Regions from separate parts of the Pseudomonas sp. HOU2 genome, predicted to be linked through region 1. Evidence: predicted binding sites of a transcription regulator. Region 1 holds the regulator's gene; each other region holds the start of a gene.
The links. Region 1 encodes FliA, which starts transcription of late flagellar genes. Its sites were predicted from a motif close to CTAAAGTTTNNNNNNNNNNNGCCGNTAA; they were not measured.
Positions count from the first base shown of each region.

Region 2: a site for FliA is predicted at 1,195-1,222, ahead of ABV589_RS24685 (methyl-accepting chemotaxis protein). Genes of this name have one in related genera too.
Region 3: a site for FliA is predicted at 873-900, ahead of ABV589_RS13835 (methyl-accepting chemotaxis protein). Genes of this name have one in related genera too.
Region 4: a site for FliA is predicted at 1,023-1,050, ahead of ABV589_RS17055 (methyl-accepting chemotaxis protein). Genes of this name have one in related genera too.

Region 1 is NZ_CP160398.1:5,086,275-5,088,476, reverse strand. It holds gene ABV589_RS23045 (chemotaxis response regulator CheY) at 1-356, opposite strand, end outside; gene fliA (RNA polymerase sigma factor FliA) at 523-1,263, opposite strand; gene fleN (flagellar synthesis regulator FleN) at 1,260-2,090, opposite strand.
Region 2 is NZ_CP160398.1:5,480,517-5,482,718, forward strand. It holds gene ABV589_RS24685 (methyl-accepting chemotaxis protein) at 1-1,154, opposite strand, end outside; gene ABV589_RS24690 (Na+/H+ antiporter NhaC family protein) at 1,605-2,202, shown strand, end outside.
Region 3 is NZ_CP160398.1:3,056,174-3,058,375, reverse strand. It holds gene ABV589_RS13840 (LysR substrate-binding domain-containing protein) at 1-824, shown strand, start outside; gene ABV589_RS13835 (methyl-accepting chemotaxis protein) at 1,011-2,202, shown strand, end outside.
Region 4 is NZ_CP160398.1:3,764,911-3,767,112, forward strand. It holds gene ABV589_RS17055 (methyl-accepting chemotaxis protein) at 1-980, opposite strand, end outside; gene ABV589_RS17060 (16S rRNA (uracil(1498)-N(3))-methyltransferase) at 1,174-1,881, opposite strand; gene tatC (twin-arginine translocase subunit TatC) at 1,878-2,202, opposite strand, start outside.

The sequences.
Region 1 (2,202 bases):
AAAATCTTCTCGATTTTGTCTTTCAACGCCTGAGCCGTGAAAGGTTTGACCACGTAGCCGTTCACACCGGCCTGAGCGGCCTCGATGATTTGCTCGCGCTTGGCTTCAGCGGTCACCATCAGCACCGGCAGATGCTTGAGTTTTTCATCGGCACGCACGTGGCGCAGCAAGTCGATACCGGTCATGCCCGGCATGTTCCAGTCCGTTACCAGAAAGTCGATGCTGCCGCTGTTGAGCACCGGAATGGCGGTCGTGCCATCGTCGGCCTCGACGGTGTTGGTGAACCCGAGATCGCGCAGCAGGTTCTTGATGATCCGCCGCATCGTTGAGAAGTCATCAACGATGAGGATTTTCATGTCTTTGTTCAATTCGACCTCCAAGCAGTCTTAAACGCGCCCAGCACCTGGACGCGCCACTTCAATCAATCGGCGCAGCACTCGAAGACTGTCTGGAGCACAACAGAGCAAGACCGGTGCCGTTCATCACCGCACCAGCCTCGTTCGCAGTGTCCCCACACTGCCTTCAGCGCGCTCGCCACTCCCCCAAACGCCCCCGCAAACGGGCCGCGCACTGGCTGTGTAACTGGCTGACCCGCGATTCACTGACGCCAAGGACTTCACCGATTTCCTTGAGGTTCAGTTCTTCGTCGTAGTACAGCGCCAACACCAGTCGCTCACGCTCCGGCAAATTGGCAATCGCGTCCGCCAGCGCCGCCTGGAAGCGTTCATCTTCCAGATCGCGTGACGGCTCAAGATGAGCACTGGCGCCATCCTCGTGCAGCCCTTCGTGTTCGCCGTCCTGCAACAGGTCGTCGAAACTGAACAGCCGGCTGCCCAGGGTGTCATTCAAAATCCCGTAGTAATCGTCGAGACTCAATTGGAGTTCGGCCGCAACCTCGTGATCTTTAGCGTCACGGCCGGTTTTAGCTTCAATTGCGCGAATTGCGTCGCTGACCATACGGGTGTTGCGGTGAACCGAGCGCGGAGCCCAGTCCCCTTTGCGTACTTCGTCGAGCATCGCGCCGCGGATCCGGATGCCCGCGTACGTTTCGAAACTGGCGCCTTTGCTGGCGTCGTATTTGGTCGAGACTTCGAGCAGGCCGATCATCCCGGCCTGAATCAGGTCTTCAACCTGCACACTCGCCGGCAAGCGCGCCAGCAGGTGATAGGCAATGCGCTTGACCAGTGGCGCGTAACGCTCGATCAACTCGTATTGCGCGTCACGTGCCGACTTCTTGTAGTAGTTCATACCGCTCGCGGTCATAACACAGGCCCTGCCGTTTGCTGCACGAGGCGCTCGACGAAAAACTCCAGGTGACCGCGCGGGTTGGCAGGCAGCGGCCAGGTATCGACCTTCTGCGCGATCGCCTTGAATGCCAGCGCGCACTTGGAACGCGGAAAGGCTTCATAGACCGCTCGCTGCTTCTGCACGGCCTTGCGCACGCTTTCGTCGTACGGCACGGCGCCGACGTATTGTAAGGCGACGTCGAGGAAGCGATCCGTGACCTTGGTCAACTTGGCGAACAGATTGCGCCCTTCCTGCGGGCTCTGCGCCATGTTGGCGAGGACGCGGAAGCGGTTCATGCCGTAGTCACGGTTGAGCAGTTTGATCAGCGCGTAGGCGTCGGTGATCGAGGTCGGCTCGTCGCAGACCACCAGCAACACTTCCTGGGCGGCGCGGACAAAACTGACTACCGAGTCACCAATACCCGCAGCGGTGTCGATCACCAGCACATCGAGGTTGTCGCCGATGTCGCTGAAGGCCTGAATCAGACCGGCATGTTGCGCCGGGCTCAGGTGCACCATGCTTTGGGTGCCGGAGGCGGCCGGCACGATGCGGATCCCGCCGGGCCCCTGCAACAGCACGTCGCGCAGCTCGCAGCGGCCTTCGATCACATCGGCCAGAGTACGTTTGGGGGTCAGCCCCAGCAGAACGTCGACGTTCGCCAGCCCCAGATCGGCGTCCAGCAGCATGACCCGACGGCCAAGCTCTGCCAGCGCCAGAGACAAGTTCACTGACACGTTAGTCTTGCCGACGCCACCTTTGCCGCCGGTCACCGCGATCACCTGTACGGGATGCATGCTGCCCATGTTATTTCTTTACCTTGTCTTGCATAGACGGAGGCCACATTACTGGCTGCGCGTTCACAACCGGAACAATGCATGGCAGACCATCGATGTAGGTACAAAAACTGTTCATTAC
Region 2 (2,202 bases), 390 kb from region 1:
CTGCGCGCCATCAGCCACACCAGCAGCAGGCCGACCAGCGCCGCGAGCACGCCGAGGCTCAGTTCGATCAATGTGCCCGAGTTGTTGCTCGCATCCAGTTGCTGCTTGAGCGCTTCGGCGCGGCTGACCAGGACTTTTTCCGGCACATCGAGCAACACGCCCCACGCCGGCCCGCCGGGGATCGGCTGGAACGGCGACAGCACTTTCAACTGGCCGTTGCCGTGCAGGCTGCTGACGCTGCTGCTGGCGCCGAGTTGGCGCAGCAGTTCGGCGCCGCTGACGGTGTCCACGGCATCCAGGCGCTTGCTCAGTTTGCTGGCGTCCGGGCTGTAGCCGGCGAGCAGGCCGGTGGGGCTGATGATGCTCACGGCGGTCTGGCCGTCGTAGAGTTTTTTGCTCGCGCCCTGGCTGATCGCCTGCAGGCTGTTGAGGTTGATGTCCACCGACAGCGAGGCGATGACTTTGCCGTTGACCATCAGCGGGAAGACGATGCTGGTCATCAGCACGTTCTGACCGTCGATCACATAGAAGTACGGTTCGATCACGCACGGTTTGAGCGTGGTGCGCGGGCAGGTGAACCAGGCGTTGGCCGCCTGACCGCTGGGGCCGGTGCTGGTGTCAGCCATGTCGCTTTCCGGCAGGGCCATCGAGGTGACTTTGCCGGGAGTCGGCTGCGACCAGTACAGGGCGAAGCGGCCCTTGTCGTTGCTGCCCAGTTCGGCCTGACCGGCGAACAGTTCATCCTTGCCGTCCAGCGCGTTGGCTTCGAACACCAGCGACAGACCGAGCAGCTCCGGGTTGGCCTGCAGTGCGGACTTGACCTGACGGGTCATGTCTTCGCGCAGGTCGAAGGCATCGAGGAAGCGCTTCTCGGCCTGCTCGCGCAAAAACAGCACCTGACGCGAGAAACCGTGACCGTATTGATAGGCGTCCATGAACTGCTGGCGAATCCCGGCAGCCTGCACCTCACCCTGCGATTCAATGCGCGCCTGGGCCGACTCGGTCAGCATCTCCATGCTCGACGCCTTCACCAGCTCGGAGCTGTGCTCCATGCGGTACAGCGAAAGACCCACCAGCAGGGTCACGATGCCCGCCAGGCACAGGCCGGCGAGCAGGGTGATTTTCCATTGAATGGAAAGTTGTCTGAGCGACATGGAGACGTCCTTATTCGATAAATATCTGAGACTTTGCACTGTAACGGCCGCGTTTCGGCTTTCTTTATTGTTCAGGCGCAATATGACCGATTGCCGCAGCCGAGTGACATTTAGATCCCTGTGGCGAGGGAGCTTGCTCCCGCTGGGGTGCGTAGCGCCCCTAAATCCTGCTAACGCGGTCATTCAGGCATAACGCGTCTACCGGTTTTGCGACTGCTGCGCAGCCGAGCGGGAGCAAGCTCCCTCGCCACAGGGATCTCCTGCGCATCACCGGGTTGTGCATTGCCAGTTACATTTCAGTTCAGCGGCTCGCTTTGACACCGCCGCCACTCTGCGGCACAGTGCGCGCCCTTCTAATAAGACCCTCTTTGCAAATCCGCCGGTTAACCGTTGGCGGACTCATCCTGTCTGGCGGTGATGATTTCATCGCAGTGTTTTTGAGGTAGTGAAATGAATGCAGTGATTGCTGCGGTCGGCGTCATGCTGATCCTCAGCCTGTCCCGCGTGCACGTGGTGATCGCGTTGATCGTCGGTGCACTGGTCGGCGGCCTGACCGGTGGTCTGGGCATCGACGCCACGCTCAAGGCGTTCAACAGCGGCCTGGGTGGTGGGGCCACGGTGGCGTTGTCCTACGCGTTGCTCGGCGCTTTCGCCGTGGCGATTGCCAAGTCCGGCCTGGCCCATGCGCTGGCCGACAAGGCTCTGGCGATGGTTGACCGCCAGCATTCGAGCGGCGGCGGCAGCGTCAAATGGCTGCTGATCGGTCTGCTGTGGGTGGTGGCGATTGCCTCGCAGAACATTCTGCCGATCCACATTGCGTTCATTCCGCTGCTGGTGCCGCCGCTGCTTTATGTACTGACCAAGTTGCAGTTGGATCGCCGGCTGATCGCCTGCGTCATGACCTTCGGCCTGATCACCCCGTACATGGTGTTCCCGGTGGGTTTCGGCAACATCTTCCTCAATCAGATTCTGCTGGCCAACGTCAGCAAGGCCGGGGTCGATATCAGCCAGATCAACGTCATGCACGCCATGGCGATTCCGGCGCTGG
Region 3 (2,202 bases), 2.0 Mb from region 1:
CCCAGAGTGCGGTGAGTCGGCACATTCGCACGCTTGAAGAGCATTTCGCCTGCAAGCTGTTTCATCGCAGCGGACGCAACCTGCAACTGACCGAGTCAGCGCGCATGCTGTTGCCGGGGATCCGTGACGGTTTTGCGGCCCTAGAGCGCGCTTGCAACACCTTGCGCGCCGAAGACGACATCCTGCGCATGAAAGCGCCGTCGACCCTGACCATGCGCTGGTTGCTGGCGCGGCTCAGTCGCTTTCGTCATCTGCAACCGGGCAACGAAGTGCAACTGACCAGCGCCTGGATGGATGTGGACTCGGTGGATTTCAACAATGAACCGTTCGACTGCGCCGTGCTGCTGAGTGACGGGCATTTTCCGCCGGACTGGGAGGCCAGCCTGTTGTTTCCGGAAGAGCTGATTCCAGTGGGTGCGCCGAATCTGCTGAATGACCAGCCGTGGGATGTCGCACGCCTGGCCTCCACCGAACTGCTGCACCCGACCCCGGACCGGCGCGACTGGCGCAGTTGGCTGGAGCACATGGGCCTGTCCGATCAGGTGTCGCTCAAGGGCGGGCAGGTGTTCGATACCCTGGAATTGGGCATGATCGCCGCCGCCCGAGGCTACGGTGTGTCGATGGGCGATCTGCTGATGGTCGCCGAGGATGTCGCGCAGGGACGCTTGAGTCTGCCGTGGCCGACTGCCGTCGCCAGCGGACTGAATTATTACCTGGTGTGGCCAAAAACCCGTCCGGGAGGTGAACGTTTGCGCCGTCTCAGCGACTTCCTGCAAGGCGAAGTGCGCGCCATGGCGTTGCCGGTGGTCAAGCGCTTGAGCTGACGTTCGAGCCCGCACAATGCCGGCCTCGGGCCATAACCCCGCTATTTACTCAAGTATTCGCATTCACCGCCGAAAATGAGCATGTGGAACCGCCGTGCCGGTTGCCACGATTCACCCCCATTATTAGAACATTCCGAGCAATTGCTGCGATCAGGGAGGATCCGGTGGCTCGGCCAGGAGCTGTCCATGTCTCAACCTCGTGCCCGGATCGCCTCGCAGCTGGGTCTTGCGCTCGCCGTGATTCTTGCGATTGTCATCAGTGGCAGTACGGTGTTCGCCCTGCGTTCGCTGGATACCGCCAACCTTGCCACCCGTGAAGAACACCTCGCCAGTGAGGCGCGACTGCTGGCCGACCAGTTGAGTACCTTCCACGGCACGCTGCGCGAAAGCACCCAGCGTCTGAGCGGGTTGTTCGAAAAGCGCTTCAGTGCCGGCCTGAGCATTCACCCGGATGAACCGGTGAGTGTCGCTGGCACCCAGACGCCGGGCCTGCACCTGGGCAGCGAAGTGTTGAACAACAACTTCAAGGAAGTCGACGAGTTCAAGCAGATGACCGCTGGGGTCGCCACCCTGTTCGTGCGCAGCGGCGAAGACTTCGTGCGCGTCAGCACTTCCCTGACCAAGCAGGACGGCACTCGTGCGATCGGCACCTTGCTCGACCACGCCCACCCGGCCTATGCGAAGTTGATGGCAGGCCAAGGTTATGTCGGTCGCGCCTTGCTGTTCGACCGCTCCTACATGACTCAGTACACGCCAGTGCGCGACGGCAGCGGCAAGGTGATTGCGGTGCTGTTCGTCGGCTTCGACTACACCGATGCGCAGAACGCCCAGTTCGCCAACCTCAAGCGCTTCCGTATCGGCCAGAACGGTTCGCTGGCGTTGCTCGATGAGCAAAACAAATGGCTGGTCGCCCCGGCCGGTGTACAAGCGTTGGATCAGGCCGTTCCGGTGATCAAGGGTCTGGCGGCGAAACCGGGCAAAGGTGAGTTCTGGAGCGACACCGCTGAAGATTTCTACAGCATCGCCGTACCGTTCGACGGCGGGCCGTGGTCGGTGGTGGCGAGCATGCCGAAATCCGAGATTCGCGCGGTGACCTGGAGCGTCGGCACCCAACTCGCCATCGGCAGCCTGCTGGCGATGCTGATCGCGGTGGGGGCGGCGATGTGGCTGCTGCGCAGCAAGCTGCAACCGCTGGGCGATCTGGTGCGTCAGGCCGAAGCGCTGGGCGCCGGTGATCTGAGCGTGCGCCTGAACGTAGCGAGCAACGACGAAATCGGTCAGCTGTCGCGCGCGTTCAACCAGATGAGCCAGGCGCTGTCGACCATGGTCGAGCACATCCGTCGTTCTTCGGAAGAGGTCAACAGCCGCGCTCAGGCGC
Region 4 (2,202 bases), 1.3 Mb from region 1:
GCAGCCACACGCTCGGCGACTTTCAGGGTCTGGTTCAGCGGAATGATGATCTGCCGGGTGATCGCCCATGCGGCCAGCAAACCGAAGGCCACGGCGAGTAGGGTGGCGATGATCAGCATGTTCTTGGCGTGCGCGGCATCGGTATCGCGCACCACGGTTTGTGATTCGGTGAGCTTCTTGCTGAGGTCGAGGAGGATGTCGCCCTGAGCCGTCATGGTTGCCCCGGCCTTGGCATTGTTCACCTGCGAGTCGCGGAACTGAGCGACCGCCGCGCGATAAGCCTTGATCGAGTCGGTGGCCTGTTGCAGGTTGGCGATGTGCTGTTCGGGCAGTTTCGCCGGCAGGCTGTCGAGGTTTTTCAGCGCATTGTCGATGGCGTCCAGCGCGGGCTGCTCCGCCTCGGCCTTGCCGCTGTAGGTGTAGCCACGCACCTGATAGCGCGCTTGCTGCAACAGTTTGCTCAGTTCGATCACGCTGTTGAATTGCGCGACGCTGTCACCCTGCAGCATGGATTTCTCGACTTCCGAGACTTTAGCCACGGCATTGTCGGCACTGGCGCCGAGCTTGCTGCGCGCGTCTTCACGCTGCACGGTGGCCTGTGTCATGTCGGCGAAGGCACGTTTGTACTCGGCGACAGCGGCCAGTTGCTGATCGACCATGGCCGCATCTGCGGGCTGCTCGATCAGGCCGCGCGCGGTTTGCAAGCCGCTGGCGAGTTTGGCCAGCAACTCGTTGACCGCGCCCGGGCCTTGTTCGCCACGACGCGCTTCATAGTCCAGACGCGCCAAGCGCAGGTCCTTGGTCAGCTCGTTGAGGCTGGAAATGAAGCCGAGCTTGTCGCCACGGCTGATGATGCCGCCCATGCCGGTCCAGCCGGTAAAGGTAATCAGCAGGGTGAGCAACAGCACCAGGCCGAAACCGATGCCCAGCTTGCGTTTGACGCTGACGTTCCCAAGATTCTCGGCTAACCAACGGTACATGCGACGACTCCCCTCGGACCACTAATTGGACTTATGGGGACTGTATCGGCGGGGTGATGGCAATCTGTAACCCGATTTGTCCGACACCACCCTTGTGTAGGAGCTGCCGCAGGCTGCGATCTTTTGATCTTGCTGTTAAAAAAACAAGATCAAAAGATCGCAGCCTTCGGCAGCTCCTACAGGGAGAGGTGTGTCAGAACAGGCGGGCGAGCAGGGCGGTGACGGCGGTTTCGACGCGCAGGATGCGCTCGCCCAGTTGCACCGGTTGCAGGCCGGACTTGCCCAGCAGGTCGATTTCGTAGGGGATCCAGCCACCCTCGGGGCCGATCGCCAGGGTCACCGGTTCGCTCAGCGCACGTGGGCACGGCGGGTAATTGCCGGGATGGCCGACCAGACCCAGGGTGCCTTCGCTGATTGCCGGCAGGCGGTCTTCGACGAACGGCTTGAAGCGTTTCTCGATGATGACTTCCGGCAGCACGGTATCGCGGGCCTGTTCGAGGCCGAGGATCAGATTCTCGCGAATCGCTTCCGGCTCCAGAAACGGTGTCTGCCAGAAGCTCTTCTCGACCCGATAGCTGTTGACCAGAATCACCTTCGACACGCCCATGGTCGCCACGGTCTGGAACACTCGACGCAGCATCTTCGGCCGTGGCAGGGCCAGCACCAGGGTCAGCGGCAGCTTGGCCGGCGGTGGTTGATCGAGGATGACGCGCAACTCGGCCTCGCCGGCCTCGAGGCGCAGCAGTTCAGCCGAACCCATCAGTCCGTTGATGCGCCCCACGCGCAGGCTGTCCCCGACTTCCGAGCGATGCACTTCCTGCATGTGGGTCAGGCGCCGGTCACGCAGCACGACGCGGTCGGCCGCGATGAAGTCGGCCTCTTCGAGCAGCAGCAGGTTCATGCCTGGGTCGCTGGCGGCTGGTCGTTGTGATCGTCGGCTGGCGTTTCGTCCGGGCGTTCGCGCTTGCTGATCAGGCCGCCGAACAGAATGCCGATTTCAAACAGCATCCACATCGGTACCGCCAGCAGGGTCTGCGAGAAGATGTCCGGCGGGGTGAGGATCATGCCGACCACGAAGCAGCCGATGATTACGTACGGGCGAATCTTCTTCAGGTATTTGACGTCGACCACGCCGATCCACACCAGCAGCACCACGGCCACCGGGATTTCGAACGCGACACCAAAGGCAAAGAACAGCGTCATCACGAAGTCGAGGTAACTG